DNA from 2 places in the Microbispora sp. NPDC004025 genome. Region 1 is predicted to be linked to the other one. Evidence: riboswitches for the same ligand, from Rfam matches in the RefSeq annotation. Region 1 holds a riboswitch; the other holds the start of a gene.
The links. A riboswitch is a leader RNA that binds a small molecule or an ion and turns the genes downstream of it on or off. The one in region 1 is predicted to bind cobalamin.
Positions count from the first base shown of each region.

Region 2: linked by a shared signal. The riboswitch ahead of ACWEQG_RS05530 (ribonucleoside-diphosphate reductase subunit alpha) and the one ahead of ACWEQG_RS27820 (cobyric acid synthase) in region 1 are both predicted to bind cobalamin.

Region 1 covers NZ_JBSGHN010000012.1:279,640-294,810, reverse strand. Annotated here, with positions in the region: gene cbiE (precorrin-6y C5,15-methyltransferase (decarboxylating) subunit CbiE) at 1-502, opposite strand, end outside; gene ACWEQG_RS27855 (cobalt-precorrin-5B (C(1))-methyltransferase) at 496-1,638, opposite strand; gene cobM (precorrin-4 C(11)-methyltransferase) at 1,635-2,447, opposite strand; gene cobI (precorrin-2 C(20)-methyltransferase) at 2,444-3,166, opposite strand; gene ACWEQG_RS27840 (cobyrinate a,c-diamide synthase) at 3,163-4,479, opposite strand; gene cobO (cob(I)yrinic acid a,c-diamide adenosyltransferase) at 4,473-5,087, opposite strand; gene ACWEQG_RS27830 (putative cobaltochelatase) at 5,088-7,034, opposite strand; gene cobN (cobaltochelatase subunit CobN) at 7,031-10,582, opposite strand; gene ACWEQG_RS27820 (cobyric acid synthase) at 10,579-12,084, opposite strand; cobalamin riboswitch at 12,198-12,321, opposite strand; gene ACWEQG_RS27815 (FtsX-like permease family protein) at 12,468-15,122, shown strand; gene ACWEQG_RS27810 (FtsX-like permease family protein) at 15,119-15,171, shown strand, end outside.
Region 2 covers NZ_JBSGHN010000002.1:237,750-252,920, reverse strand. Annotated here, with positions in the region: gene ACWEQG_RS05575 (DJ-1/PfpI family protein) at 1-415, shown strand, start outside; gene ACWEQG_RS05570 (class I SAM-dependent DNA methyltransferase) at 577-1,215, shown strand; gene ACWEQG_RS05565 (hypothetical protein) at 1,393-2,229, shown strand; gene ACWEQG_RS05560 (hypothetical protein) at 2,566-3,258, shown strand; gene ACWEQG_RS05555 (hypothetical protein) at 3,364-3,639, shown strand; gene glmS (glutamine--fructose-6-phosphate transaminase (isomerizing)) at 3,648-5,465, shown strand; gene ACWEQG_RS05545 (cysteine hydrolase family protein) at 5,547-6,173, opposite strand; gene ACWEQG_RS05540 (AraC family ligand binding domain-containing protein) at 6,184-6,981, opposite strand; gene ACWEQG_RS05535 (Bug family tripartite tricarboxylate transporter substrate binding protein) at 7,132-8,070, shown strand; cobalamin riboswitch at 8,116-8,343, shown strand; gene ACWEQG_RS05530 (ribonucleoside-diphosphate reductase subunit alpha) at 8,492-10,729, shown strand; gene ACWEQG_RS05525 (ribonucleotide-diphosphate reductase subunit beta) at 10,726-11,730, shown strand; gene ACWEQG_RS05520 (mechanosensitive ion channel family protein) at 11,789-12,844, shown strand; gene ACWEQG_RS05515 (hypothetical protein) at 12,883-14,451, opposite strand; gene ACWEQG_RS05510 (P1 family peptidase) at 14,530-15,171, shown strand, end outside.

The DNA.
Region 1 (15,171 bases):
CGGCGGCGCCGAGACGCTCCGCGACCAGGAGCCGGCGTGGCCAGCCGCGCAGCGCGGCGCCGATCTCGGCGGGGCCCGCGCCGGGCGCGGTGAGCACGGCGACCTTGGCCAGCGCCCGGCAGGCGTTGACGGCCCGGCGGGGGTCGCGCCCGTGCGCGCTCACCACGACGGCGTCGTCCCAGCTCAGCCCGGCCAGTCCGAAGGCCGCCGCGACCGAGGAGACGGCGGGTGCGACCTCGACGCCGAGGCCGTGCTCGCGCAGCAGGCGGACGAGGCCGAAGAACCCGGGGTCGCCCGAGGCGAGCACGACGGCCGGGCCGTCATGGGCCGCGAGGGCCCGCACTCCCGCCGCCACGTCCCCCAGCACGACGCGCTCGGCCCGGGCGGGCACGGGCAGCGCGTCCAGGTGGCGGGCGGCGCCCGCCACCAGCGTCGCCCCGGCCAGCCGCGCGGCGGCCCACGGGGCGAGGGGACGTCCGTCGACGCCGATCACCGTCACCACCGGTCGGCCTCCTCGCTGGAGGCGACGGGGGCGAGCCCGTCGGGATCGACCATGATCACGGCCGCGGTGAGCGCGCCGTCGCAGAACCGCTCCAGCACGTCCTTGACCCGCGCGCACAGCACGCGCCCGGCGGGTTCGAGCAGCCCGGCGGCCTCCCACAGCTCGTAGGCGTGGCGGGCGGTGTTCGCCTCGGCGACCCGCCCGGCCAGGGCCTCGTCGCCGCCCGCCTCCCGGGTCACCCCGGCCAGCAGGTCCTTGTCGATCTTGGAGCGGGTGTAGTGCGTCATGAGCACGCCCGCGGCGAGCTTGGTCAGCTTGCCGACCATGCCGACGAACAGCACGTCGGTCAGTCCCGAGTCGGCGGCCCGGCGCAGCGCGGCCCCGGTGAAGTCGCCGACCTCGACGAAGCACACGGCGGGCAGGCCGGGCCGCAGCCGCATCGCGGCCCGGTCGGTGCGCCCGCCCGTGGACAGCACCAGCATGCGCTCGCCCTGCGCCGCCATCACGTCGATCGCCTGCAGGACCGACGAGCGCCACGACTCGGTGGAGAACGGCCGCACGATCCCGGTGGTGCCGAGGATCGAGATGCCGCCGAGGATGCCGAGCCTGGCGTTGGTGGTCTTGCGGGCCATCCGCTCGCCCTCGGGCACGCTGATGACCACGCGGACGCCGCGCCGCCCGAGGTCCAGAACCTCGCCGACGGCCTGGGTGATCTGCGCCCGGGGGACCGGGTTGATGGCGGGGCCGCCGACCTCCAGGCCGAGGCCCGGCCGGGTGACCACGCCGACGCCGACGCCGCCGTCCAGTTCGATGCCGGCCTCGGGACGCCAGGACACGGTCGCGGTCAGGTGTGCGCCATGGGTCACGTCCGGGTCGTCGCCGGCGTCCTTCACGACCACGGCCGTGGCCCTGGCGTCGCCCACGGCGTAGGAGTCCACCGGCAGCGTCACCCGGCCGCCGCCGGGCAGCGGCGTGTCCACGGTGGGCGGGGTGTCGCCGTGCGCGAGCGCGATGCTGGCGGCCTTCGCGGCGGCGGCGCCGCAGGTGCCCGTCGTCCATCCGGTGCGCAGCGCCCGCTTGCGCACCCGCATCGTGCGCGGCAGGTCCGGCTCGCGCAGCTCGGGGATATCGCTCATCGCGAGCCTCGCAGCTCGCGCCGCGCCGCGGGCTCGGAGCGGCGGTGGCCGTGGAAGTGGCCCGGGTGGTAGAGGTGCGAGCGCGTCCCGTGGGCCTCCAGCGCGGGCCCGACCAGCACCAGTGTGTGCTTCCAGAGCCGGTGGGCGCGCACGGTCGCCGCCAGCTCGTCCAGGCGGCAGCGCAGCACCAGCTCGTCCTCCCAGGTGACCCGGTAGCCGACCACGCAGGGCGTCTGCGGCGGGTAGCCGCCCGCCAGCAGTTCCTGCTGCAGCTGCGCCGAGCGGGCCGCCGACAGGAACAGCGCCATCGTCGTGCCGTGCGCGGCGAACTCCCGCACGGTCTCGCCGTCGGGCATCGGCGTCTTGCCGCCCTCCAGGCGGGTGAGCACGACCGACTGCGCGACCTCCGGCACGGTCAGCTCCCGCCGTACGGCGGCGGCGACGGCGGTGAAGCTGGAGACCCCCGGCACGACCTCGGTCTCCAGCCCGAGCGCGGCGCAGCGGTCGAGCTGCTCCTGCACTGCTCCCCACAGGGCGGGGTCTCCGGAGTGCACACGGGCCACGAGCAGCCCGTCGCGGGCCGCCTCCTCGTACAGGGCGACGACCTCCTCCAGGGGCGCCGCGGCGGAGTCGACGATCCGGGCGCCGGCCCGGGCGTGGTCGAGCACGCCGGGATGGACCAGGCTGGAGGCCCAGACCACGATGTCGGCGGCCGCGATGGCCGCCGCGCCGCGCAGCGTGAGCAGGTCGGGCGCGCCCGGCCCCGCGCCGACGAAAACGACCTTGCCCCTCGAAGCAGGCCCGCTCACAACCGGCCTCCCCGGCCCGTACGCTCCCGGGTGACCAGCAGCGCGGACAGGTACGGTCCGGTCCCGGCCGGATCGAGCCCGGCGGCGGGCCGCACGTCCTCCTCCGGCAGCCCGAGCGACGCGCCGTACACCGCGCCGGCCAGGCGGCCGGACTCGCGGACGGCGGCCAGCACTTCCGGCAGCATGCGCCCTCCCTTGTAGGCGACGACGGTGTCGTGGGCGTCGAGTGCCCCGCGCAGAGCGTCCAGCCCCGCCGTCAAGGGCATCAGCGCCAGCGACTCGCGGCCCTCGACCAGGACGGTCCCGCTGCTCGCCGCGAGCGCCTGCATGGCGGTGACGCCGGGAACCGTGCGGACCTCCAGCTCCGGCACGAGCCCGCGCACGGTCTCGGCCAGGTAGGTGAAGGTGCTGTAGACGTTGGGGTCGCCGATCGTCGCGAAGGCGACGGTCCGCGCCCCGCGCCCGTACGCGGCGGCGACGGCCGCCCCCGCCGCGTCCCAGGCGGCGTCGCGGCGCGGCCCGTCGGTGAGGGCGAACTCCAGGCGCAGCACGTCGCGCCCGGTGTGGGCGCGGACGATCCGCTCGGCGCGGCCCTGCTCGCCGGTGTCGGCCACCGGCACCACCACGACGTCGGCCTCGCGCAGCACGCGCACGGCCTTCACCGTCACCAGGTCCGGGTCGCCCGGGCCGACGCCCACCCCCGTCAGCACGGGCCTCATGCGGCAGCCCCCTTCACGAGATCGCGGGCCAGGCGTGGCGTGCCCGCCCAGTGCGGGTGGAGGTAGGAGGCGTGCACGCCGCCCCGGACGAATCCCTCCCGCCTCGGCAGCACGTACGCCGGGGACTCCCCGGCAGGCGGAGAGCAGGCGGTGCGGTGGAACTCATGGGCGCGTACGACGGTGCCGTCGGGCCGTACCGCCTCCCGGTAGCCGAGCGTCAGCCGCTCGGTCATCCGCGCCTCCACCGGCAGCACCCCGCACATGGGCGCGCCGTCGAGAGAGGCGGCGAGGTAGAGCAGACCCGCGCATTCGGCCGTGATCGGCAGGCCGCGGGCGGCGAGACGGGCGACCTGTTCCCGCAGCGGCGCGTTGGCGGCCAGGTCGGCGGCGTGGACCTCGGGGAACCCGCCGCCGATCACCAGCGCCCGGGTGCCCGGCGGCAGCGCCTCGTCCCGCAGCGGGTCCACGTACGCCACCTCGGCCCCGGCGGCGCTCAGCAGCTCGGCCGTCTCGGCGTAGGAGAACGTGAACGCCGCGCCGGCGGCGACCGCGACCACGGGCCGCCCGGGAACCGGGATCCCCACCGCGTCGGCGGCCGACCACGCCGTGGTGGACAGCGGAGGCGCGGCCGACGCCAGGCGCAGGATCAGGCCGAGGTCGCAGTGCCGCTCCACCAGGGCCCCGAGGGCGGCCACGGCCCGCCGCGCCTGCGCGTCGCGCTCGGCGGCGGGCACCAGGCCGAGGTGCCGCGACGGCACGTGGACGGCCGCGTCGCGCGGCAGCACCCCGGCCACCGGGATGCCGAGCGGCCGCAGCGCCTCGCGGAGGATCTCCTCGTGGCGGGCCGAGCCCACCCGGTTGAGCACCACCCCGGCGATCCGTACGGACGTGTCGAAGGTGGCGAAGCCGTGCACGAGGGCCGCGACGGACGCCGACTGGGACGACGCGTCCACCACGAGCAGCACGGGCGCGCCCAGCAGCCGGGCGACGTGCGCGGTCGACGCCTGCCCGGAGGAGCCGCGCCCGTCGAACAGCCCCATCACGCCTTCGACGATCGCGACGTCCGCGCCGCGCGCGCCGTGCGCGAACAGGGGGGCGACCAGATCCTCGCCGGCGAGGAACGCGTCGAGGTTGCGGCCCGGACGGCCGGTGGCGAGCGCGTGGTAGCCGGGATCGATGTAGTCGGGGCCCACCTTGTGCGGCGAGACGGCCAGGCCGCGCGCGGTCAGCGCCGCCATCAGCCCGGTGGCCACGGTGGTCTTGCCCGTGCCCGAGGCGGGGGCGGCGACGACGAGCCGGAGGACGTTCACCATTCGATGCCCCTCTGGCCCTTCTGCCCCGCGTCCATCGGGTGCTTGACCTTGGTCATCTCCACCACGAGGTCGGCGGCCTCCACCAGACGGGGATCGGCGTCGCGGCCGGTGATCACCACGTGCTGGCGGCCGGGCCGGGCGCGCAGGGTCTCGACCACGTCGTCCACGTCGACCCAGCCCCACTTCAGGGGATAGGTGAACTCGTCGAGGACGTACAGGCCGTAGGTCTCGGCGGCGAGGTCGCGCTTGATCTGCGCCCAGCCCTCGCGGGCGTCGGCGGCGTGGTCGGCCTCGGTGCCGGGCCGCCGGATCCACGACCAGCCCTCGCCCATCTTGTGCCAGGTCACCGGCCCGCCCTCGCCGGTCTGCTCGTGCAGCCGGCCGAGGGCGCGCAGGGCGGCCTCCTCGCCGACCCGCCACTTGGCGCTCTTGACGAACTGGAACACCCCGACGGGCCAGCCCTGGTTCCAGGCGCGCAGCGCGAGGCCGAAGGCGGCCGTCGACTTCCCCTTCATCTCCCCGGTGTGCACGATGACCAGCGGGCGGTTGCGCCGCGCGCGCGTGGTCAGCCCGTCGTCCGGCACGCTCGCCGGCCTGCCCTGCGGCATCTACGCCACCTTCCTGACGTCACGCACCACCGCGGCCAGGTGATCGGCCGCCAGTTCTTCCAGCCGGATCGCGGTCCCGCCCAGCGCGGCGGCGAGCCGTCCGGCCAGGCCGAGCCGTACGGGGCCGTGCTCGCAGTCGACGACCACGCTCGCGACCCCGGCCAGCCGCCGGGCGGCGCCGGCCGGGTCGGGGCCGAAGGTGTGCCGCCCGTCGGTGACGACCACGAGCAGCGCGCGGCGGCGGGGGTCGCGCAGCCGCTCGGCGGCCAGCACCCGTTCCGCCCGGTGGAGCCCGGCGGCCAGCGGGGTGCGCCCGCCGGTGGCCAGCCGGGCCAGCCGGCCGGAGGCCAGCTCGACGCTGGAGGTCGGCGGCAGCGCGACCGTCGCGTCCTCGCCGCGGAAGGTCACCAGGCCGACCTTGTCGCGGCGCTGGTAGGCGTCCAGCAGCAGGGACAGCACGGCGCCCTTGACCGCGCGCATCCGCGCCCGGGCGGCCATCGAGCCGCTGGCGTCCACGCAGAACAGCACGAGGTTGGACTCGCGTCCCTCGCGTACGGCTTCGCGCAGGTCGTCGCGGCGCAGCACGAGACCGGAACCGGTACGGCCCCGCCCGCGCTGGTGGGGCGCGGCGGCGGCCAGCGTGGCCGGCAGGTCGAGCAGCCGCAGCCGCCCGGCCGGGACGCGGGCGCCGACGGTGCGGCCGGACTCTCCCGTGGTGCGCCCGCGCCGTCCGGCGGGCCCGCCCCGGCCGGCCGCCTCCGGTGCGAGGAGCCGGGTCCGATAGGGCGCTCCCGGCTGGACGGGCGGGGACCCCGCGGCGCCCCCGGACCCGCCACCCTCGCCGGCGTCACCGCCGGACGCGCTCCCGCCGCCCGGGCCGTCGTCGTCCGGCCCGTCGTCGGGGGTGTCGCCGGGGGTGTCGCCGGTCTCGCGGAGAGCCTGTTCCAGCCGTTCCTCGTCGAGGCCGTGGCCCCGGTCGTCACGGGGGTCGTCGAACGGGTCGCGGCGGCGGCGGTGGGGGAGCGCCAGGCGGGCGGCCGCCCGGACGTCGTCGGAGGTGACCTCGTCCCTGCCCTCCCACGCGGCCAGGGCGACGGCCGTACGCGCCATCACGAGGTCGGCGCGCATCCCCTCGACGTCGAAGGCCGCGCACACCGCCGTGATGCCGCGCAGCGCGGCGTCGGGGAGCGCCACGCCGGGCAGCCGGTCGCGCGCCGCCACGATGCGCAGGGCGAGGTCGCGCTCACCGTCGGCGTAGGCCGCGGCGAAACCGGACGGGCCGGCGTCGAAGGCGAGGCGGCGGCGCACCACCTCCGCCCGCTCGGCGGGGTCGCGTGAGGCGCGCACCTCGACGGCCAGGCCGAAGCGGTCGAGCAGCTGCGGGCGCAGCTCGCCCTCCTCGGGGTTCATCGTGCCGACCAGCAGGAAGCGGGCCGCGTGGCGGACCGACACGCCCTCGCGCTCCACGTGGGCCACGCCCATCGCCGCCGCGTCGAGCAGCAGGTCCACCAGGTGGTCGTGGAGCAGGTTGACCTCGTCCACGTACAGCACGCCCCGGTGGGCCGCGGCCAGCAGGCCCGGCTCGAACGCCTTGACGCCCTCGGTCAGCGCCCGTTCCAGGTCGAGCGACCCGGCGACGCGGTCCTCCGACGCGCCGACCGGCAGCTCGGCCAGCCGGGCCGGGCGCGTCCGCGGCGACAGGCCGCTTTCATGGGGACCATCGGGGCAGGACGGGTCGGGCGCGGCCGGGTCGCAGGAGAACCGGCAGCCCGCCACCACCGCCACCTCGGGCAGCAGCGCCGCGAGCGACCGCACCACGGTCGACTTCGCCGTGCCCTTCTCGCCCCGCACGAGCACGCCGCCGATCGCGGGCGACACGGCGTTGAGCAGCAGCGCCAGCTTGAGGTCGTCGTGCCCGACGACCGCGGAAAAGGGGTATCCCGTCACTTGCCCGCCTCCAGGTCGCCTTCCATCTCCAGGTACGTCGCCCGCAGGCCGTCGAGGGTCTCCGGCGACGGCTCGGCCCACAGGCCCCGGTCGGCCGCCTCCAGCAGCCGTTCGGCGATGCCGCGCAGCGCCCAGGGGTTGGACGCCCGCATGAACTCGCGCACCTGCGGGTCGAAGACGTAGGAGGCGGCGAGCGACTCGTACATCCAGTCGTCCACCACCCCGGCCGTGGCGTCGAACCCGAACAGGTAGTCCACGGTGGCCGCCATCTCGAACGCGCCCTTGTAGCCGTGCCGCCGCATCGCCGCGATCCAGCGCGGGTTCACCACCCGCGATCGGAACACCCGCCGCGTCTCCTCGCCCAGCGTCCGGGTGCGCACCGCGTCGGGGACGTGCGAGTCGCCCACGTACGCCGCGGGGGACGTGCCGGTCAGGTGGCGGACCATGGCCACCATCCCGCCGTGGTACTGGAAGTAGTCGTCGGAGTCGGCGATGTCGTGCTCGCGGTTGTCCTGGTTCTTGGCCGCCACGTCGATGCGCCGGAACGCCGCCTCCATGTCCGTGCGGGCCTCCCGGCCGTCCAGCCCTCGGCCGTAGGCGTAGCCGCCCCACACCGCGTACACCTCGGCGAGGTCGGCGTCGTCGCGCCAGTTGCGGGCGTCGATGAGCGGCAGCAGGCCCGCGCCGTACGCGCCGGGTTTGGAGCCGAAGACGCGGCTGGTGGCGCGGCGCTCGTCGCCGTGCCGGGCGAGGTCGGCGTGGACGTGCGCGCGCAGCGGGTTGACCTCGGCGGGCTCGTCCAGCGCGGCGACCACGCGGACGGCCTCGTCGAGCAGCGTCACGACGTGCGGGAACGCGTCGCGGAAGAAGCCGCTGATGCGCACCACCACGTCCACCCGGGGGCGGCCCAGCTCCTCGGCGGTCATCACCGCGAAGCCGGTCACCCGGCGGGAGGCGTCGTCCCACTCCGGCCGCACCCCGAGCAGCGCCATGATTTCGGCGATGTCGTCGCCCTGGGTGCGCATCGCGCTGGTGCCCCAGACCGTCAGCCCGACCGTGCGCGGCCACTCGCCGGTGTCGGCACGGTAGCGCTCGACCAGCGAGGCCGCGAGCGCCGCGCCGGTCTCCCAGGCCAGCCGCGACGGGATCGCCTTGGGGTCGACCGAGTAGAAGTTGCGGCCGGTCGGCAGCACGTTGACCAGCCCGCGCGTGGGCGACCCGGACGGCCCGGCGGGCACGTAGCCGCCGTCCAGCGCGTGCAGCACGTGCGCCACCTCGTCGGTGGTCCGATCGAGCCGCGGCACGACCTCCGCCGCGGCGAAGCGCAGCACCCGGGCGACCTCCGGCACGTCCGTGACCGCTCCGGCCGCCGCCGGGTTCCAGTCGTGGTCCTCCATGGCCTGGACCAGCCGCCGCGCCTCGCCCTCGAACGCGTCCACCTCCGCCGTCCCGGCGTCCTGAGGCAGGCCGAGAGCCTCGCGCAGGCCGGGCAGCGCCCCGGCGGCGCCGGCCCAGACCTGGCGGGCGCGCAGCACGGCGAGCACGAGGTTGACGCGGGCCTCCCCGGTGTGGACCTGGCCGAGCACGTGGAGGCCGTCGCGGATCTGGGCGTCCTTGATCTCGCACAGGTAGCCGTCCACGTGCAGCAGGAAGTCGTCGAACTCCGCGTCCTGCGGCCGCTCGTCCACGTGCAGGTCGTGGTGGAGCTGGGCGGCCTGGATGAGCGTCCAGATCCGCGCCCGCACGGCCGGCAGCTTGGCCGGGTCGAGGGCGGCGACGGTCGCGTGCTCGTCCAGCAGCTGCTCCAGCCGGGCCAGGTCGCCGTACGAGTCGGCCCTGGCCATCGGCGGGATCAGGTGGTCGACGACGGTCGCGTGCGCGCGGCGCTTGGCCTGGGTGCCCTCGCCGGGGTCGTTGACGATGAACGGGTAGACCAGCGGCAGCGCGCCGAGCGTGGCGTCGGGCGCGCACGACGCCGACAGCCCGAGCCCCTTGCCCGGCAGCCACTCCAGCGTGCCGTGCTTGCCGAGGTGGACGACGGCGTGCGCGCCGAACTCGCGGGCCAGCCACCAGTACGCCGCGAGGTAGTGGTGGCTCGGCGGCAGGTCGGGGTCGTGGTAGATGGCGACCGGGTTCTCGCCGAACCCCCGGGGCGGCTGGATGGCGAGCATGACGTTGCCGAACCGCAGCGCGGCCAGCACGATGTCGGTCCCGTCCACGTAGAGGGACCCGGGCGGCGGCCCCCAGTGGGCGGTCACCGCCTCGCCCAGCTCGGCGGGCAGCTCCGCGAACCACTCCCGGTAGGCCTCCAGCGGCACCCGGGCCGGGGCGGCCTCGATCTGCTCCTCGGTGAGCCACTCCACGTCGTGGCCCCCGGCCGCGATCAGGGCGTGGATCAGCGCGTCGCCGTCGTCCGGCGCGTCGCCCACGTCGTATCCGGCCGCGCGCAGCGCCCGCAGCAGCACGACGGCGGAGGCGGGGGTGTCGAGCCCCACGGCGTTGCCGACCCGGGAATGCCGGGTGGGATAGGACGACAGCACGATCGCCAGGCGCTTGCCGCCGTTGGGCACGTGACGCAGCCAGGCGTGCGCGACCGCGAGGGCGGCCACGCGGGCGCACCGCTCGGCATCGGCGACGTAGACCGGCACGCCGTCGGGCCCGTCCTCCTTGAACGAGAACGGCACCGCGATCAGCCTGCCGTCGAACTCGGGCACCGCCACCTGCATCGCGGCGTCCAGCGGGGACAGGCCCGCGTCGGAGTCCGCCCACACGGACCGGGGCGTGGTCAGGCACAGCGCCTGCAGCACCGGCACGTCGAGCGCGGCGAGCGCCCCGGCGTCCCAGGCGTCCTCGTCGCCGCCCGCGCTTGCGGCGGCGGCGACCGCGCCGCCCGCGGCGAGCACGGTCACGACCAGCGCGTCGACCGGCCGCAGCAGTTCGAGCAGGTCCTCGCCCGCCCCGCGCAGCGACCCGCAGAAGACCGGCAGCACGTCGGCGCCCGCCGCCTCGACCGCGTCGCACAGCGCGTCGACGAACGCCGTGTTGCCCGACAGCTCGTGCGCCCGGTAGTAGATCACGCCGACCAGCGGGCGGCCCTCCCGGCGGGCGCGGCCGGGCCGCACGCCGTATTCGGGGGTGGGCCGGGGCGGCGCGAAGCCCTCGCCGGTCAGCAGGAGCGTGTCGGACAGGAAGCGCCGCAGCTCCGCCAGGTTGTCCGGGCCGCCCTCGGCCAGATAGGCGAGGGCCTGGGCCGCGACCCCCGACGGCACGGTGGACATCGCCATCAGCGCGGCGTCCGGGGCCTGCTCGCCGCCGAGCACGACCGTGGGCAGCCCGGCGGCCAGCACGGCGTCGAGCCCCTCGGGCCAGGAGCGCCTGCCCCCGAGCAGCCGGACGACGACGGCGTCCACACCGTCCAGCAGCGCCGGCACGTCCTCGGGGGCCGTACGCGCCGGGTTGGCGACCCGCCAGCCCGCCCCGCCGCGGGTGGCGGCGAGCAGCTCGGTGTCGGCGGTGGACAGCAGCAGCATCGTCGGCGGCATCGTCATGGGCGGTCCTCCCGCAACGTGATCTCGGCGGTGGGCAGGCCGGTGGGCACACCGCGCTCGATGAGCCGCCACACGGCCTCGGTGTCCAGGTGCTCCTCGACGAGGTCGCCCAGCGCGTCGAGACGGGCCTCCCGGTGCGCGGCGAACGCGCCGGTCCCCGGCAGCCAGGCCCGGCCCGCGACGGCGGCGACCTCGGCGAGGAAGGCCCGGCGGAAGCCGTCCCGCTCGAACAGGCCGTGCCAGGTCGTGCCCCACACCGCCCCCGCCCGGCAGCCGTCGAGGAACGGCTCGCCGCCCTCCGCCGTGACCCGGCCGTGGTGGATGCGGTAGCCCGCCACCTCGTGGCCCCGCCACTCGCCCTCCGCGAGCGTGAGCACCTTGTCCGGCGCGTACGCCGTGCGGGCGGGCAGCAGGCCGAGACCGGGCACGCGGCCCGCCCGGCTCTCCACGTCGTCGTCGATGACCGTGCCGAGCATCTGGAATCCGCCGCAGATCCCGAGCACCGGGCCGCCCTCGGCGGCGCGGCGGCGCAGCGCCTCGTCCAGGCCGCGCTCGCGCAGCCAGGCGAGGTCGCCGATGGTGGCGCGGGTGCCGGGCAGCACGACGAGGTCGGCGTCGGCGAGCTCGGCGGGGGTGGTGACCAGGCGCACGCTCACCCCCGGTTCGGCGGCCAGCGCGTCGGCGTCGGTGACGTTCGACATGCGCGGCAGCCGTACGAGGGCCACGCGCAGGACCTCACGCCCGACCGGCGGGGTGAGCAGGCCGGGACGGCTGTCGAGGTCGAGGGAGTCCTCCACGTCGAGCCAGAGCCCGGACCGCCACGGCAGCACGCCGAGGCACGGACGGCCCGTCGCCTCCGCCAGCCAGTCGAGCCCCGGCCGCAGCAGCGCGAGGTCGCCCCGGAACTTGTTGACCACGAAGCCGGCGATGTGCCGCTGGTCGTGCCGGTCGAGCACGGCGAGGGTGCCGGCGAAGTGCGCGAGTACACCGCCCCTGTCGATGTCGCCGACGACCAGCGCGGGCAGGCCGGCGGCGCGGGCCAGGCCCATGTTGGCGATGTCGCGGTCGCGCAGGTTGACCTCGGCCGGGCTGCCCGCGCCCTCGCAGATCACCACGTCGTAGCGGCGGCGCAGGCCGTCCAGCGCGTCGAGGGCGACGTCGAGCAGGCGCATCTTGTGGTCGCGGTAGGACAGGGCGTCCACGTCGGCGTGCGCCCGGCCGAGCACGACGACGTGGGAGTGCCGCTCCCCGGCCGGTTTGATGAGCACGGGGTTCATCGCGGCCTCGGGCTCGGCGCGGGCCGCCGCGGCCTGCATCGCCTGGGCCCGCCCGATCTCGCCGCCGTCGGCGGTGACCATCGAGTTGAGCGCCATGTTCTGCGCCTTGAACGGCGCGACCCGTACGCCGCGCCGGGCCAGCCACCGGCACAGGCCGGCCACCAGGACGCTCTTTCCGGCATCGGAGGTCGTGCCCGCCACGAGCAGGCCGCCACCGGCGGGCACGTCAGGTGACGGAGCGCGATACCGGCAGCGAGGCGCGTCTGCGCAGGCCTGTCCGGGCCATGGCATGTCCCCCCTGGGGGTGTCCGCGCCCCCGGTAGAAGGTCCGACGGCCGGAGTATCCTGGCTCCCGGATCGGCGCTCCCCTCAGCCTTCCCGCCCGTGGTGGGCAGTGGCGTGGGTGAGGGTCGCTCCCCGGTGACAGTGGCGGGACCGCGCCGGATTCACACCGGCTTCCTCCGCGTCCGTCGCTTGCGGTGGTCAACATACACCTTTGTGCCGGATGTCCCGCAAGCGTGGTCTGTCTGATCTAGCGGGAACGCTAGGTGCGCCGCACGGCGAACATAACGGTGGCGCTTCCCGATCATGCTTGTCATGATGCCGTGATGAGCGTGGTCGGAATGGTCCGGCGCGTGCTGGCCGAGCCCCTGCTGCTGGCCGCCGCGTTCGGCTCCATCCTGCTCGCCACCACGGCGATCTCGGCTCTGCTGCTGCACGCGGGGTCGGCGACCCAGGCGGGTGTGCGGCGGGCCCTGGAGACGGCGCCGCTCGCCGCCACCGCCACCGTCGTCACCTCCTCGGTCACGGCCGGGGACTTCGCCGGAATCGACCGGGCCGTCCGCGCGGGGATCGCCCACGCCCACCAAGAGGTGCCCGTACAGGTCACCGTACGCGTCGAGTCCGCCTCCTACGCGATCGAGGGACAGGATCGCGGCGGTCAGCCCGTTCTGACCCGGTTCACCGCGTACGAGGGACTGGACGGCCAGGCGGACCTGGTGAGCGGGCGCTGGCCCACGGAAGAGACGGCGGCGGCGCTCTCGGAGCAGGCCGCCCGGGCGATGGGAGTGTCGGCCGGCGACGAGTTCACCGTCGTCGGACGCCTGGACGGAGAGCCGGTCCGCGTGCACGTCACCGGCGTCTTCCGGCTCCGCGACCCCGACGACCCGCGCTGGAAGGGGGAGACCCTGCTGCGTTACGGCACGCAGACCGGCGACTTCACCTCCCGCGGACCCCTGGTCGTGCCGGAGGGCACCTTCCTCGGCCGTTTCGGGACCGGAGTCTCGGCCCGCTGGCTCGCCGAACCCGACCTGCGCCGGCTCTCCCCCGACCGGCTGCGGCCGTTCGCGGCGTCGGTCGCCGGGACCTCCGCCGCCGTGCGGTCCGGCTGCCCCCGGTGCGCGGTCACCGAGACGCTGTCCGGCATGCTGCTGCGGCTCGACCGCGGCGCCCTGGTCGCCCGCTCGACCATGCTGGTGCCGGTGCTCCAACTGCTGGTGCTGAGCGCGTACGCGCTGGCGCTGACCGCGCGGCTGCTCGCCGAGCACCGCCGGATGGAGACGGCCCTGCTGCGATCGAGGGGCGGCGGGTCGCCGCGGCTCGCCGCCATGGCGGCGGGGGAGGCGCTGCTGATCGCGCTGCCCTGCGCGCCCGCTGCGCCGTTCCTCGCGCCCGTCCTCCTGCGGCTGGTGAGCGCGTTCCCCTGGATCGAGGCCACCGGCGTGGCGCCGCCCCGCGCGCCCGACGGGGCCACCTTCGCGGTCGCGGCGGCGGTCGCGCTCGCCTGCGCCGCCATGCTGGCCGCCCCGCCCCTGCTCGCCGCCCGCCGCACGTACGTCGAGGAGCAGGCGGCGCGCGGACGCGCCGACCGGCCGGGCCTGGTCCAGCGGGCCGGGGCCGACGTGGCGCTGCTCGTCCTGGCGGCGCTCGCCGTCTGGCGCCTGCGCGGCCAGGACGCGCCGGAGACCACGCGCCTCGGCGGCGAGCTCGGGCTCGACCCGCTGGTCGGGGCGGGACCGGCGCTCGCCCTGCTCTGCGGCGGGATGGCCGCCCTGCGGCTGGTGCCCGCCGTCGCCAGGGTCGCCGAGCGGGCGACGCGGCGGCGCCCCGGGTTCGGGCCGGCGACGGCCGCCCGGCAGGTGAGCCGGCGCCCGGCCCGCTATTCGGGTCCGGCGCTGCTGCTGACGATGGCGACGGCGATCGGCGTGCTGTCCCTGACCACCGCCGCGACCTGGCGCGGCGCCCAGGAGGACCGGGCCAGGCATCTCGCCGGCGCCGCCCTGCGCGTCCCGGCCCTCCCCGGGGACGACGCGCGGACCTTCACCACGCTGCCGGGGGTCGCGGCGGCCATGCCCGCGCACCGCGCCACGGTCGTCGCGGACGGCGCGGACGCCACCCTCATCGCCGCGGACGCGGCGCACCTGGGCCGTGTCCTGCAGCTGCGCCCCGACCTGTCGGAGCTGTCGCCGGCCACACTGGCCTCCCGGATCGCCGGGTCCGCCGGACAACCGCTTCCGGTCGTGGTGACCCCCGGGCTGGCGGACACCACGAGGATCACGGCCGGCACGGCGGCGATCCCGATTCGGGTCGTGGGCGTCGTCACCGCGATGCCCGGCACGCCGGAGGGCGCCCCGGCGCTGCTCGCCGGCCTGGCGGCGCTGCGGGCGGCAGGCGCGAAGGGAACGGAGTGGCCGGTGACGGAGTGGTGGCTGGCCGCCGACGGGCGCGACACCACGCGGGCCGCCACCGCGCTGGCAACCTCCGGGCGAGGCCGGGGGGACGTCGTCGACGTGGCCGCGCTCACCGCCGGCTACAGGGACGACCCCACGGCGGCCGGCCTGCAGGGCGCGCTGCTGCTCGGCTTCGCGGCCGCGCTGGCGTTCGCCGTGCTGGGATTCCTGGTCAACGCCGCGGTCGCGGCGCGCGAGCGCAGGGGCGAGTTCGCCGTCCTCGGCGCACTCGGCGTGAGCTTCCGGCAGACGCTCGGCCTGCTCGCCGCCGAGCAGTCGTTCGTGATCGGGCTGTCACTGGCCGGCGGAGTGGCGCTCGCCGTGGCCGTGTCCGCCGCGGTGGTGCCGCCGATGGTGACCGCGGGTCACGCGACCGCGGGCGGGCTGCCGGTGCTGCTGCACGTGCCGTGGTCTCAGGTGGCGGCGCTCGCCGCCGCGGTCCTCGCGGTGCTCCTCGTGATCGTGGCGGGACTCGCGCGGTCGCTGCACCGGCGTGAGCCGGCCGCCGTGCTGCGTGCGGGGGAGGCGTCGTGATCCGCCTTCTGGGTGTGCACAGGGGGGTGGCGGCGCTGCTGGCCGCGCT
Region 2 (15,171 bases), on a different contig from region 1:
CGGCTTCGACACCTACACCGAGAAGCCCGGCCACACCTGGGCGGCCGACGCGGCCTTCGCCGACGTGGACCCGGACGAGTACGTCGCGCTGGTGATCCCGGGCGGGCGCGCCCCGGAGTACATCCGCGGCGACCGGGACGTCCAGGAGATCGTCCGCCACTTCGCCGACGCCGGAAAACCGATCGCCGCGCTGTGTCACGGGCCGCTGGTGCTCGCGGCGGCCGGGGTGCTCAAGGGCCGGGAGAGCAGCGCGTACCCCGCCTGCGCGCTCGACGTCGAGAACGGCGGCGGCACGTGGGTCGACAGCGAGGCCCACGTCGACCGGAACCTCGTGACCGGGCGGGCCTGGCCGGACCACCCGGCCTGGATGCGCGAGTTCATGAAGGTGCTGCGCGCCGCGGCCCCGGCGATCTGATCGCCGCACCGACCGGCCGAGGGGCGGATCAGGGCTCCTGACCGCCCCGGCCCGGCTCGCATCCCTCCGGCGCGGCCACCAGCGAGCGGTCGCCGGCGACCATCGGGGGCGAGCCGTTGATGATCCGCGGAGCGTGAGCCAAGGGACTAGAGTCGCCCGCCGTGACCGAATCCGTTTCCTACCTCACCGCGACGGCGGAGGCGTACGACGCCGTCGCCGACCTCTACGCCGAGCTCTTCCGGGACTCGCTCGGCGGCCTGCCGCTGGACCGCGCGATGCTCGCCGCGTTCGCCGAGTCCGTACGGACCACCGGTGCCGGGCCCGTGGCCGAACTCGGCTGCGGCCCCGGCTATGTGACCGCGCACCTGCGCGACCTGGGACTGGACGTCTTCGGCGTCGACCTGTCGCCCAGGATGATCGAGCTCGCCCGTGAGGCCTATCCCGATCTGCGCTTCGAGGTCGGGTCCATGGACGCGCTCGACCTCGCCGACGGCGAGCTGGGCGGCATCCTGTCCTGGTACTCGGTCATCCACACCCCGCCGCGGGAACTGCCGCCGTACTTCGCCGAGTTCCGCCGCGTACTGGCCCCCGGCGGCATCCTCCTGCTCGGCTTCTACGAAGCCGAGGGCGGTCCGGTGTCGGAGTTCGACCACAAGGCGGCGCCGGCGTATCGCTGGCCCATCGACGACCTCGCCGAACTGGCCCGCGAGGCGGGTTTCACCGAGATCGGACGGATGCTGCGCCGGCCTCTCGAAGGCGAGCGGTTCCGCCAGGGCCGTCTGCTGATGCGCCGGAAATAAAGGCCTTCGGCGCGACCGTAAATCCGAGCGTACGCGAAATGGGTTAGGGTCCCGCGGTGCCTGAGGTGTTCCGGATGGCCGGTGACGGAGGTGACCGTGCGAGTTCCAGCGATTACGGCGGCAGGAAAGGCCGCTGGGATCCCTGACCCGGCTCCTGCGCGTTTCCGGCGTTCGCGAGTGGCCGGACTGCTCGTTGTCGCGATATGCGTGGCGCTGGGCGGGGTCGCGGTGTGGTTCGTCTCGACGTCCGCCCGGCGCGCACACCGGATGCTGGCGGTCGTCGGGAACGCGACGCGTGTCGCCCATCCGGAGTATCGAGTGCGCCTGCAGCCTCCGGAGGGAATGTTCTCCCTCACCCTTCCTCTGTCCGTCGAGCGCCAGTCCTCCGGCAGTTCGAGTGGGAGGCAGGACGTGGTGGAGAACCCGCTGGGCGATCTCACGGTCGTGCCCTCGTTCCCCAGCACGGATTTGACGAGGTACCTGCGAGAATTCACCGGCGGCCAGGGGCCGGATCCGGCTGTGAAGAAGGCGGCGGAACGGGAGATCGGCGAGCTCGGGGACGCGATGTGGGCGACGGCCCTGGTGGAACTGGCGAAGCCTCTCGCGGAGCCGGACCTGATCGACGAGATGAAACCGTACGGGTTCGGCCCTCAAGGCTGGGACAAGTACTTCTTCATGTCACCGGCGGGTCCCGGGACCAAGCCGATCTTCTGGTCGACTCTGGACAGCTGTGCCGAACGCGGCCTGGACGGATGCGACGACCACTCCGCGACGAAGCAGTTTCAGCAGTGGGTCGGCCTGTTGACCGACGACGATCGCCCCAACCTGCGCAGACTCGGTCTTGATTCGGACGTCTTGCGCGAGGCCGCCGCGGACGGCCATGTGTACGGTTTCGTGGTCAACTGGATGACGAAGGAAGATCTGCTGGGTCTGCTCGCAAAGCCCGCGGTGCGCGACATCCGTGTCGTTGAGGCTGTACCGCGGTCATCGGGCCGGCGCAGCGCCGGGAATTGACAGGCAAGACGTTCACCTGCCGCGAGCTCGAATACGACCGGATTCTCCGGTCCGAGCGCGGCCGGGCCGGCTGCTCGCGGTCGAGAAGCGGCCCATATTCCCGGTCCACTGGGGAGGCGTCCACTGTGGCTGGAATGCAGCGGCGATAACCGTACTCCGGGCGCGTTCCGCATCGGCGGGTTGTGTGAGATGAATGAGCGGGTGCGAATACGAGAAAAGCGGACGCTGCTCGTCGGGCTGGCGGTGATGACGGTGATGACGGTGATGGGGGCCGGCGGATCCTCCGCGCGCTCGAATGACGGGCGCGCGGTCGCGGTCTGGAGAAACCTCCTTTCTGTGACCAATCCCGACTACCGCGTGATCCAATCCGGTGGAGCCGAGGGCTTCGGCTCTGCCGACGGTTGGACCACCATCGAACCCCGGCGGCCGTCGCCCTCCTCCGGCTCGGAATACGGGGGGTGGAGTACGCGGCTCGACGACGTCGAGGACGCCGCGCACGTCTCGATGAACCTGAGCGGGTGGAGCCTGACGGGCGCGCTCGTGAAGCTCGGCGCGGACCCGCTCCAGGATGAGGACGAAAGGCGGGAGGCGCGCCGTGTGCTGCGGTCGCTCGGCCCGTCCGTCAGGTCCGAGGTCGTCGTCGGGTTGCGCGAGCCGCTTTCCGAGCCCGAGGTGGTGAAGGTCGCCGGCAAGCCACCGGACGTGCTGCTGTTCTCCACCGGGCCGAACGGAAAGCCTCTCTCCTGGGACGGCTCCAGGTACTGCGACTCCCGGGGCTTCGACGCCTGGTGCTCGTCGGGCGCCGAGTCGTCGCTCACGAAGGAGTTCGAGACCTGGGTCTCTCTGCTCGGGCCGGGCGACGAGAAGTCGCTGACCGCCTTCGGACTGAACCTGGACGAGTTGAGAAGCCTCCCCGGCCGGGGCGCGCACGGCTTCGTCCTCAGCGGGTGGCCCACGGACCTGCTGCCCCTCGCCGACAATCCCCAAGTCATGTCGCTCAGGGTGGCCGACATCGCCGTGCGTGGGTGAGGGGAGGCCCGCAGCGCCGCGCCAAAATACTTCTGGACTGATCCTGCCCGAAAACGGGCAGGAAACTTGTTAGTCGGCGGCAGCACTGCGTTAGGGTCCTGCTCTGTGTCCACGACACGGCATCCCTTCGAGGATCTGATCGGCCACCTCACCCGGACCACGTCGCTGGGGCCGGGGGAGGCGGCCCGCGTGGTGGCCGACGTTCTGGCGTACTTCGGCGAGCCCGCGGAAGATTACGTGCGGCGCCGCCACGGCGAACTCAAGTCGAGGGGGCTGACCAACGACCAGATCTTCCCCAGAATCTCCGCCGAGCTCGCGGGAAGACGTGTCGCGGCACCGGAGCTGACCCTGCGCCAGCTCCGGCGGATCGTTTACGGATAGGAGCGGTTATGTGCGGAATCGTCGCTTATGTCGGGCCGAAGGATGCGGCGCCCATCCTGCTCGAAGGTCTCCAGCGGCTGGAGTACCGGGGCTACGACTCGGCCGGCCTCGCCGTCGTGAACGCCAAGAGCCTCAAGACGCGCAAGGTCAAGGGCCGGGTCGCCGACCTGGCGGCGGCGGTACCCGCCAAGTTCAAGGGCACGATCGGCATCGGGCACACCCGCTGGGCCACCCACGGCGCGCCGAGTGACGTGAACGCGCACCCGCACCTCGACCAGGAGCAGCGCATCGCCGTCGTGCACAACGGCATCATCGAGAACGCCGACGAGCTGCGCCGCCGCCTGGAGGGCGAGGGCGTGAAGTTCGAGAGCGAGACCGACAGCGAGGTGCTCTCGCAGCTCATCGGGCGGCTGGTCAAGGAGACCGAGTCGCTGCGTGAGGCCGTCCTGCGCGCGCTGAAGAGCGTGGTCGGCACGTACGGCATCGCCGTCATCGACGAGCAGCGCCCCGGCGAGATCGTGGTGGCCCGCAACGGCAGCCCGATCGTGCTCGGCCTCGGCGAGAAGGAGATGTTCGCCGCCTCCGACGTCGCCGCGCTCATCCGCTACACGCGCCAGGTCGTCCACCTGGAGGACGGCGAGCTGGCCGTCATCAAGGCCGACGGCTTCAACACGTTCACCAGTGACGCCAGGGAGACGGCCAAGGAGCCGTTCACCGTCGACTGGGACGCCGGGCACTACGACAACGGCGGCTACGAGCACTACCTGCTCAAGGAGATCTCCGAGCAGCCCGACACGGTCGCCCGCACGCTGCGCGGCCGCATCGACGACCGGTTCCACATCGCCCACCTCGGCGGCCTCAACATGGACGCCCGCGAGATCCGTTCCTTCCGCCGCGTGAAGATCATCGGCTGTGGGTCCGCGTACTACTCCGGGCAGATGGGCGCGCAGCTCATCGAGGAGCTGGCGCGCATCCCCGCCGACGCCGAGCCCGCCTCGGAGTTCCGCTACCGCAGCCCGGTCGTGGAGCCCGACACGCTGTACGTCGCGATCAGCCAGTCGGGTGAGACGTACGACACGCTCGTGGCGGTGCAGGAGCTCAAGCGCAAGGGCGGCCGGGTGCTCGGCATCGTCAACACCGTCGGCAGCGCCATCGCCCGGGAGACCGACGGCGGCATCTACCTGCACGCCGGCCCCGAGGTCTCGGTGGCCTCCACCAAGGCGTTCACCTCCACGGCCGTGGCGTTCGCGCTGCTCGCCCTGCACCTCGGCCGCGTACGGGACCTGTCGCCGGCCGACGGCCGCAGGATCTGCGAGGGCCTGCGCCGGCTGCCGGAGCAGATCAAGGAGATCCTCACGCTGGAGGACCGGATCAGGGAGCTGGCGAAGAAGTACGCCGACTCGCCGGGCATGATGTTCGTCGGCCGGGTGCGCGGCTACCCGGTGGCCCGCGAGGGCGCCCAGAAGCTCAAGGAGATCTCCTACGTCCACGCCGAGGCGTACCCGGCGAGCGAGCTCAAGCACGGTCCGCTCGCGCTGATCAGCCCCGAGCTGCCGACGGTCGCGATCGTCCCCGACGACGAGCTGCTGGACAAGAACCTCACCACGCTGGGCGAGATCCGGGCCCGGCACGGGCGCATCCTCATGGTCGGTCACCGCACCTCCGATGCGGCCGACGACTGCATCGTGGTGCCCAAGAACGAGGTCGAGCTCGACCCCATCCTGCTCACGATCCCGCTGCAGCTGTTCGCCTACCACGCCGCCGTCGCCCTCGGCCGAGACGTCGACCGCCCGCGCAACCTCGCCAAGAGTGTGACGGTCGAGTAGAACCCCTTCCTCCCGTACGGCTCGCGCCCGCCCGGCGCGGGCCGTACGGCGTCGGGGGCGCCCGGACCGGGGACTCGACGGTCAGGCCGGGGAAGCCACGCGCGACCGGGTGGCGGCGACGACCTCGCTCGTGTCCAGGCAGACGATGCCCATGCCGGTCATCTCGCGGTCCGCGTCGGCGGTCCAGCCGGACAGCGCGTCGCGGACGGCGACAGCGCGCAGGTCGCGTTCGGTGGCGTCGACGAGCGTGGAACGCGGGCAGTTCGGGTAGTTGCAGCCGGCGACCACCACCGTGCTCACGGCGCGTTCTGAGAGGTGTTCCAGCAGCCGGGTGCGGAAGAAAGCGCTCCAGCGGGGCTTGTACAGGATGTGCTCGTCCGGGCCGATCTCCTGCGCGTGTCCCGCCAGCAGCAGGTCCGGGTCGAGCTCGCTTCCGGGCGCCAGCCCGTCGGCGAGCTGGGAACCCGGCGAGTGCGGGTTGACCTTGCCGCGCAGCGTTCGCCGGCACAGGTCGGCGTTGCTGCCGTCGGGCAGATACAAGCGCACGATGTGCACGATGGGCCGCCCCGCCTGGCGGAACGCGTGCGCCAGGCGCCGGACCGCGGGCAGCGCCTCGGCGGTGCCCGCGATGTCGGCGACGAAGTCGCGTTGCAGGTCGATCGTGAGCAGGGCGCTGCGGGAGAACTCGGGGCTGGTGTGTTCGTTCACGCCGCAGACGTTAGGCGGGCGAGCCGTACCGGTCTTGTACGTCGTTACGCGCGAACCGGCCGGGGGTGGCCGCGAACGTGCGGCGGAAGTGGCGGTGCAGATGTGCCTGGTCGTAGAAGCCGCTCTCGGCGGCGGCGCGCGCGACGGTGTGCCCGGCGGTCAGGAGCTGCTGGGCACGGCGCAGGCGTAGCTGGAGCAGGTAGCCGTGCGGAGTGACGCCGGTTTCGCGGCGGAAGGCGCGCAGCAGCTGGAATCGGGGCAGGCCCGCCACATGAGCGAGCTCGTCCAGCGCCGGGGTGCGCAGAAGGTCGGCGGCCAGGTGCCGCTGCACCTTCGTCACGGGCGCCGGTGGCGTCGGAGCGATCCCGCGGCGTGTGTAGCGGGCGAGGATCTCGGTGCACAGCGCTTCGAATTCCTCCTGCGCGGCCAGGGAGTTCTGGTCCTGGCGGCGGTGCAGCCGGATCAGGCGGGCGGCCAGACGCGGGTCGTGCGGAGCCGGAACGGGAAAGGTGGGCCGGTGCCCGGCGAGTTCCGCCAGCAGCGCCGGCGGGAGGTAGAAGACCCGGTAGTCCCAGCCCTCGGCGACGCCGGGGCGGCCGGCGTGGATGGTGTCGGCGTCGAGTAGGAGCAGGCTGCCCGCGTGCGCGTGCTCGGTGGCGCCGCGGTAGCGCACGGCCTCCACCCCGCGCTCGATAGCCGCGACGGCGTACTCGCTGTGGCCGTGAGGGACGAAGCGATGCGTGCGGAAGGACGCTTTCACCAGCCGCATGTCGTCCCGGCCGTAACGATGCTCGACGACGTCCTCCATGACTGCCTTTGTAGCTGATCGCGCGATCGAGGGACCCGGGCGGGCCACCCGCACCGATCGCCGTAGCCCTAACGTCCGTTATGTGGTGACATGGTGTAGTTACTCATAGTCTGTGCGTGTAAGGGACTCTTCGGGTAGGAGGGTGCCGAAATGCGACGCCGTACGGTCCTCGCGCTGGGGGTTCTGGCCCTTGCGGGCGCGTGCGGCGTCCAGGCGCCGCCGCGCCGGTGGGGGGAGTTGTCCCTGACCGTCCCCCGTCCGCCGGGCGGGTGCGGGGACGGCGTCGCCGCCGGGTTCAAGGCCCTTGTCGAGGGCCGTGGCTGGGCCCGGGCCGTACGGATCAGGTGGGAGGCCGGCGGCGGGGCGGCCCTCGGCCGGCCCGCCGGGCCGCGGACCGGTCTGGTGGTCGCCGACTCCGCGCTGCTCGCCGCCTGTGCGCTGGCCCGCGACCCGCTCCTGGTCGCCAGGGCCGTCCCGCTCGCGCGGCTGGCGGGGGAGTGGGAGGTGCTCGTCGCCTCGCCCGGGTCGGGCTATCGCACGTTCGAGCAGTTCGCCGCCGCGCTGCTGCGTGACCCGGGCGGCCCCAAGGTGGCCGGCGGCGCCGACCGGGGTCCGGAGCACCTGCTGCTCGGCATGACCGCGCAGGGCCTGGGGGCCGACCCGCGGCTGCTCGACTACGTCGCGTTCGGCAGCAGGGCGCAGGCCGTCGCCGCGGTCCTCGACGGGCGGGTCGCGCTCGGGTTCGGCAGCAGACGTGAGGTCGCCCCGCACATCCGCGCCGGACGCCTGCGGCCGCTCGCCGTCTCCTCCGCCGAACGGCTGCCCGGGGTGGACGCGCCGACGCTGTCGGAGTCGGGCGTACGCGTCGTGTACGCCGACTGGACCGGGCTGGTCGCTCCGGTCGGCACGCCCGGGCAGGACGCCCTGCTCGACCTGTGCCGGGCCGTCACCGCCACCCGCGGGTGGCGGAGCCTGTGCGAACGCAACGACTGGACGCCGATGTGGCTCGACGGCGACGACTTCCGGCAATGGCTGAGCGGCGAGGCGCGCCGTGTGGCCCTGCTGCTCAATGATCTCGGACTCCGCTGAAAAGCACAACTTGTGGGGGCGGTTGCGAGAAGGGCCACAAGATGTAGGATCCATCGCGTCGCTGGTTCACCTTGGTGAGGCAAGAGGGAACCCGGTGTGAATCCGGGACTGCCCCGCAGCGGTGAGCGGGAACGACCGCCGTCACACAGCACCGCGCTGTGTACGAGCACTGGGCGCGAGCGCGCCCGGGAAGCGACGGCCAGTAGGACCGGCGGGCGCGAGCCCGGCCGGACGCCCGCGAGTCCGAAGACCTGCCGGTGACGCGCGCGCATGAGCGCGTGCCCCGCGCCGGGCCCCGAGGGAGGGCTCGCCGTCGGCCGTCACGGCACGGTGCCACCTGCTGGCCTCCCGTGCGCGTGCGCCGCGGCATGCCCCTCCTCCGGCCCGGCCGGGCCACGAGACGACGAGGAGAGGGCATCTGATGACGATCACCGACCCGGTCTCCGCGTCCGCGGACCCCGTGTCAGGGGAAGGCGGCGCGCGGGACGCGGCGGCCGTATGGCAGGCCATCGAGGAGGCGGCGGCCGGGGTCATCGCCGACCCGGAGAACTCGCGCCGGGCGGCCCGGCTGCTGAGCGGGCTGATCGCGGAGGAGGCGGCGGCCGAGGGGGTGCGGGCGTTCTCCGAGTCGGTCGCGGCCGCCCACGCCGCCGGGTTGCTGGGCGACGCCGTCGCCGCGTTCGTGGCCCGCGAGGCCGATGCGCTGGACCCGCTGGTCGACCCGGCGGCCGACGACCGGTTCGAGTACTTCGGGCTGCGCACGGTCTACGACCGCTACCTGCTGCGCCACCCGGTCACCCGGCGCGTGCTCGAACGCCCGCAGCACTTCCTGCTGCGGGTCGCCTGCGGCCTGTCGGACACGGTGGCCGAGGCGGCCGAGCTGTACGGCCTGATGTCCGCGCTGGCCTATCTGCCCAGCTCGCCGACGCTGTTCAACTCGGGCGCGCGCCGCCCGCAGTTGTCGTCGTGCTTCCTGCTCGACTCGCCCCGCGACGAGCTGGAGAGCATCTACGAGCGGTACGGCCAGGTGGCCCGGCTGTCGAAGTACTCCGGCGGCATCGGCGTCGCCTGGACGCGGGTGCGCTCGCGCGGCTCGCTGATCCGGGGCACCAACGGCCTTTCCAACGGCATCGTCCCCTGGCTGCGCACGCTCGACGCGTCGGTGGCGGCCGTCAACCAGGGCGGCAGGCGCAAGGGCGCCGCGTGCGTCTACCTGGAGACCTGGCACGCCGACATCGAGGAGTTCCTGGAGCTTCGCGACAACACGGGCGAGGAGTCGCGCCGCGCACACAACCTCAACCTGGCCAACTGGGTGCCCGACGAGTTCATGCGCCGGGTCGAGGCGGACGGCACGTGGTCGCTGTTCGACCCCAAGGAGACCCCCGAGCTGACCGACCTGTGGGGTGAGGCGTTCGACGTCCGCTACCGCGAGCTGGAGGCCGCCGGGCGATACGTCCGGCAGGTGCCGGCCCGCGCCCTGTACGCCCGGATGATGCGCACGCTCGCCCAGACCGGCAACGGCTGGATGACCTTCAAGGACGCCGCCAACCGCGCGTCCAACCAGACCGCGCTGCCCGGCAACGTCATCCACCTGTCCAACCTGTGCACCGAGATCCTGGAGGTCACCAGCGACGGCGAGACGGCCGTGTGCAACCTCGGCTCGGTCAACCTCGCGGCGCACCTGACCCCCGAGGGCGACACCGTCGACTTCGGCAGGCTGCGCGCCACGGTCCGCACCGCCGTACGGTTCCTGGACCGGACGATCGACCTCGGCTTCTACCCGACGCCGGAGGCGGAGGCGGCCAACCGGAAGTGGCGGCCGGTGGGGCTCGGCGTGATGGGCCTCGCCGACGTGTTCTTCGCGCTGCGCCTGCCGTTCGACTCGCCCGAGGCGCTCGCGCTGTCCACCCGCATCGCCGAGGAGATCGCGCTCGCGGCGTACGGCACCTCGGCCGACCTGGCCGTCGAGCGCGGGCGCCACCCGGCGTACGAGCAGACGCGGGCGGCCGGCGGCGTTCTGCACCCGGACCACTACCCGTGCTCCCCGGCGCACGCGCAGGAGTGGGCGGCGCTGCGCGACAGGATCGCGGAGACCGGGCTGCGCAACTCCCTGCTGGTCGCGATCGCGCCGACGGCCACGATCGCCTCGATCGCCGGCTGCTACGAGTGCGTCGAGCCGCAGGTGTCCAACGTCTTCAAGCGGGAGACGCTGTCGGGGGAGTTCCTCCAGGTCAACCGGTATCTCGTCCGCGACCTCCAGTCGCTGGGCCTGTGGACGCGGTCCATGCGCGACGCGATCAAGCTCAACGACGGCTCGATCCAGGACATCCCCGCCATCCCGGAGGAGCTCAGGACGCTCTACCGCACCGCGTGGGAGCTTCCCCAGAAGGCGCTGATCGACATGGCCGCCGCGCGGCAGCCGTACATCGACCAGTCGCAGTCCCTCAACCTCTTCATGGCGGCCCCCACCATCGGCAAGCTCTCCTCGATGTACGCCTACGCCTGGCGCTCGGGCCTGAAGACCACCTACTACCTGCGCTCCCGTCCGGCGACGAGGATCGCCCAGACGACCGTGCCCGCGGTCGCCCCGGCCGTGCCCGATGAAGGGGCCGTCGCCTGCTCCCTGGAAAACCCCGAGATCTGCGAGGCATGCCAATGAGAACGATGCTGCTCGACCCGGGCATGGACCTGACCCTGCGCCCGATGCGCTACCCCGGGTTTTACGAGAGGTACCGCGCGGCGATCAGGAACACCTGGACGGTCGAGGAGGTGGACCTCGGCTCCGACCTCGCCGACCTCGCGACCCTCGACGAGGGGGAGCGGCACCTGATCAACCGGCTCGTGGCGTTCTTCGCGACCGGCGACTCGATCGTGGCCAACAACCTGGTGCTGAACCTCTACCAGCACGTGAACGCCCCCGAGGCGCGGCTCTACCTGAGCCGCCAGCTGTTCGAGGAGGCGGTGCACGTCCAGTTCTACCTGACCCTGCTGGACACCTACCTGCCCGACCACGACGAGCGGGTCAAGGCGTTCGCCGCGGTCGAGCACATCCCGTCGATTCGCGACAAGGCCGAGTTCTGCTTCCGCTGGATCGACTCGATCAGCGAGCTGAGCCGGCTGGAGAGCCGGGAGGACCGGCGGGCCTTCCTGCTCAACCTCATCTGCTTCGCCGCCTGCATCGAGGGACTGTTCTTCTACGGCGCCTTCGCGTACGTCTACTGGTTCCGCTCGCGCGGCCTGCTCGGGGGCCTGGCGACCGGCACCAACTGGGTGTTCCGCGACGAGTCGATGCACATGGAGTTCGCCTTCGACGTGGTGGACACCGTACGCCGCGAGGAGCCGGACCTGTTCGACGACGAGCTGGCGGCCCGGGTGACGCGGATGCTGGAGGAGGCGGTCGCCGCCGAGCTCGCCTTCGCCCGCGACCTGTGCGGCGACGGGCACGGCGTGATGAGCGCCGCCAACATGCGGTGCTACCTGGAGTACGTCGCCGACCGCAGGCTCGCCCGGCTCGGCCTGCCCGTCCGGTACGGCACGGACAACCCCTTCCCGTTCATGGAGTTCCAGGACGTGCAGGAGCTGGCGAACTTCTTCGAGCGCCGGGTCTCGGCCTACCAGGTGGCCGTCGAGGGCGACGTCAGCTTCGACGAGGCCTTCTGATCCGCCTGTTTCTGATCTGTCTGTTTTCGGCGCTCCCATAAGGGGCAAAGGGAACCCCATGACGACGACAGGGGGCGCCGTCACAGCGGCAGCGTGGAACTGGGCGACCTTGGCGATCGCCGTGACCGCCGCGATCGTCGCGGTGGAACTGGTCCGGCGGGTGCTGAAATCACGCCTCATAGGGGAGCGATGGGCGCTCGCCGGGCCGTTCGCGCGCCGGTGCACCTGGCCGGGTTTCGCCTCGGCCGTGGTGGGGACCGTCAAGGCCGCCTACGACCCGGACATGCCCGGGTCGGACTCGCGCGGCTTCCAGCAGATCCTCTCACTGCTGCTGATCGCCTGCGTGACCTGGCTGCTGATCCAGGCGGCGTACGCGGTGACCGACGTCGTCCTCGACCGGCTCACGCGGGTCGAGGGCGAGCGCAACCGCCGCGCCCGGCGCATCCGCACCCAGATCGCGCTGGTGCGCAGGGTGTCGGCGGCGGTGGTCGTGGTGCTCGCGCTGGGGGCGATGCTGTTCACGTTCCCGCAGGTGCGAGCCCTGGGCGCGGGGCTGCTCGCCTCCGCGGGGATCGCCGGGGTGGTGGGCGGCATCGCGGCCCAGTCGACGCTCGGCAACATGCTGGCCGGGCTGCAACTGGCGTTCAGCGACGCGCTGCGGCTCGACGACGTGGTCGTGGTGGAGGACGAGTGGGGCCGCATCGAGGAGCTGACGCTCACCTACGTGGCGCTGCGCCTGTGGGACGAGCGGCGGCTCATCCTGCCCGTGTCCTACTTCACCGCCAACCCCTTCGAGAACTGGACGCGTCACGAGAGCCGCATCCTCGGCAGCGTGTACCTCCGCGTGGACTGGTCGATCCCCGTCGAGGAGATCCGCACCGAGCTCTACCGGGCACTGCGGGAGAACCCGCTGTGGGACCAGAAGGACTGGACCCTGCAGGTCACCGACATCACCCCGGAGGGGCTGGTCGAGCTGCGCGCGCTGATGAGCGCGGCCGACTCGGCGAGCGCCTTCGACCTGCGCTGCGACATCCGGGAGCACCTGGTGAAGTTCGTCCGCGAGAAGTACCCCGAGAGCCTGCCCCGCCTGCGCCTCGAGACCACGGCTCGCTGAGCGTCTCGTCCGGCCGCTCGAACCGGGCCGGCGGGGTGTCAGGGGGTGCTGGACGGGCGCAGGAGCCTGCTCGCGCCCGCGATGAGCGCGGTCGCGAGGATCCATCCGGCCGCGACCAGCCCGTTGGCCAGCCACTGGGTCCATCCGGCCGGCTCCCAGGCGCCCCGCTGCTCGAACACGCTCACCGGCACGAGCAGGTCGAGCGTGTAGACGAACGCGTTGAAGTGGCGCGACTCGTCCAGCCCGATCTGGTGCGGCGGCCACTGGCTGAAGATGGCCGTGCCCGTCGCGAGGAGCAGCGCGGCCCACAGGCCGGCGAGCCAGGGGCGGTAGCCGTACCCGACGAGCCCGTCGAGCAGGCGGCCCCACAGCCGCCCGGGCAGCCGCAGCGTCCGCCGCCGCGCCCGCTGCCGGGCCAGCAGCACCCGGCGCGCGTCCGGCTCGTGCCCGATACGGCGGCAGTAGGCCGCCAGCTGCTCGTACGGCTGGGGCAGGTAGCCTTCGGGGTCGCGCCGCAACCAGGAGAGCCGGTCCGCGAGGGTCGCGGGCCCGCGCAGCGACTCGTACGTCAGCCCGCTGAGCCGGACGTGGCCCGGATAGCTCTCCGGGTGGTCGAACAGCACCCCAAGACGGGAGTAGCCGAGGTTGACCTCGCCCTCGATCGACTCGGGCAGCAGGATGAGCTCGTCGGCCTGCATGTGGCTCAGGTGCAGCACCCGGCCCGGCGCCCGCAGTACCGCGCCGTGGAACGACAGGACCCCGCCGATGCGCGCGCCGCGCAGCCGTACGGTGCCGTCGGCGGTGAAGCCCGCGCCGAGCTCGGCCGCGGCGGCCTGCAGGTGATCGGCGTGGACGGCGGGGGTGCCGTCCACCGTGACGACGGCGCCCTGGAGGTAGAGCCCGCTGGAGAAGCGCGCGCCGATCAGCCGCAGCCCGCCGGTGGCCCGTAGGTCGCGCAGGAAGGCGCTGCCGTCCACCACGAGCCCGCCGGCCCACAGCGCGACCGACTCCCAGGTCCTCGGCTCCTCCGACCCCTCCGGCCCGTTCCAGCCGCCCAGCTCCCACGGGGCCGCCGCCGGCGCCCGGTACGGCATGGCGCCGGGGGTGCCCAGCCGGGTGCCGGAGAGGCGGAGCTGCCCGGTCACGTGGGCGTTGTCCAGGCGTACCCCCGCGTGGACGACCGATCCGTCGAGGTCGAGGAGCCCGTCGACCGTGGCCCGGCTGGCGCGGAAGTGGAGGACGTCGCAGCGCCGCAGCCGTACGCCCCTGGTCTTGGCGTCGGCGAGCGAGACCGTCCCGGCGATGTGGCAGTCGAGCAGGTGGACCTTCGTCTCGATCGTGGCGTCGGACAGGTTGAGGTCGCCGGCGATCCGGGCCCCGGCGAGCCGGACACCCGGCACCGAGGACGATCCGCCGGCGGTCCGGTCGAGCACCAGAGCGGAGATCACCTCGGCGCGGACCAGGCGGGAGCGGCCCCACGAGCCGCCGGACGAGGAGTCCGTCTCCCGGCCATGGCGGAGGTCGACCCAGGCGCCGGTGGGGTAGGCGTCCCACAGGCGTCGCTCGGCGGGGGTGAGCCGGCGGAAGGGGGGCCGTGATCTTCCCATGGGCCGACGATATCGCCGATCTTCGAAGGACCGGCCCGCGTACCCGCGGAGAGCGTGACACCGGGGAAGAGGAGCGCCATGGACAAGCATCCGAACGGGCGCGCGCGGGCGCGCTCGCTGGGCGTCGTCGTCGGCGCGTCGCCGACGGGGCCGCTGAACGCGATCACCGACGTCGACGGGGTCCTGGTGGGTCACACCACGATCGACGACGGCGCCGACCTCCACACCGGGGTCACCGCGGTCGTCCCCCACCAGCTGATCGCCGGGCGCCGGGGGCTGCCCGCGGCCGTCTACACCGGCAACGGGTACGGCAAGCTGGTCGGCTCGACCCAGGTCGACGAGCTCGGCGTGCTGGAGTCACCCGTCGTCCTGACCGCCACGTTGTCGGTGTTCCGGGCCGCCGACGCGCTGCTCACCTATCTCATGGACCGCCGCCCGGACGGGCTCTCCTTCAACCCCCTCGTGGGGGAGACCAACGACGGCCTCCTGTCCGACATCCGGCGCCGCCCGGTCACCGAACGGCACGTTCTGGACGCGCTGGAGGGAGCGTCCGGCGGGCTGCCCGGGGAGGGATGCGTGGGGGCGGGGACCGGGACGACGGCCCTGGGGTTCAAGGCCGGCATCGGCACCTCCTCCCGGCGGCAGGTGGTGGACGGGGCCGAGGTCACCGTCGGCGTGCTCGTCCAGGCCAACTTCGGCGGTGTGCTGACCGTCCGCGGT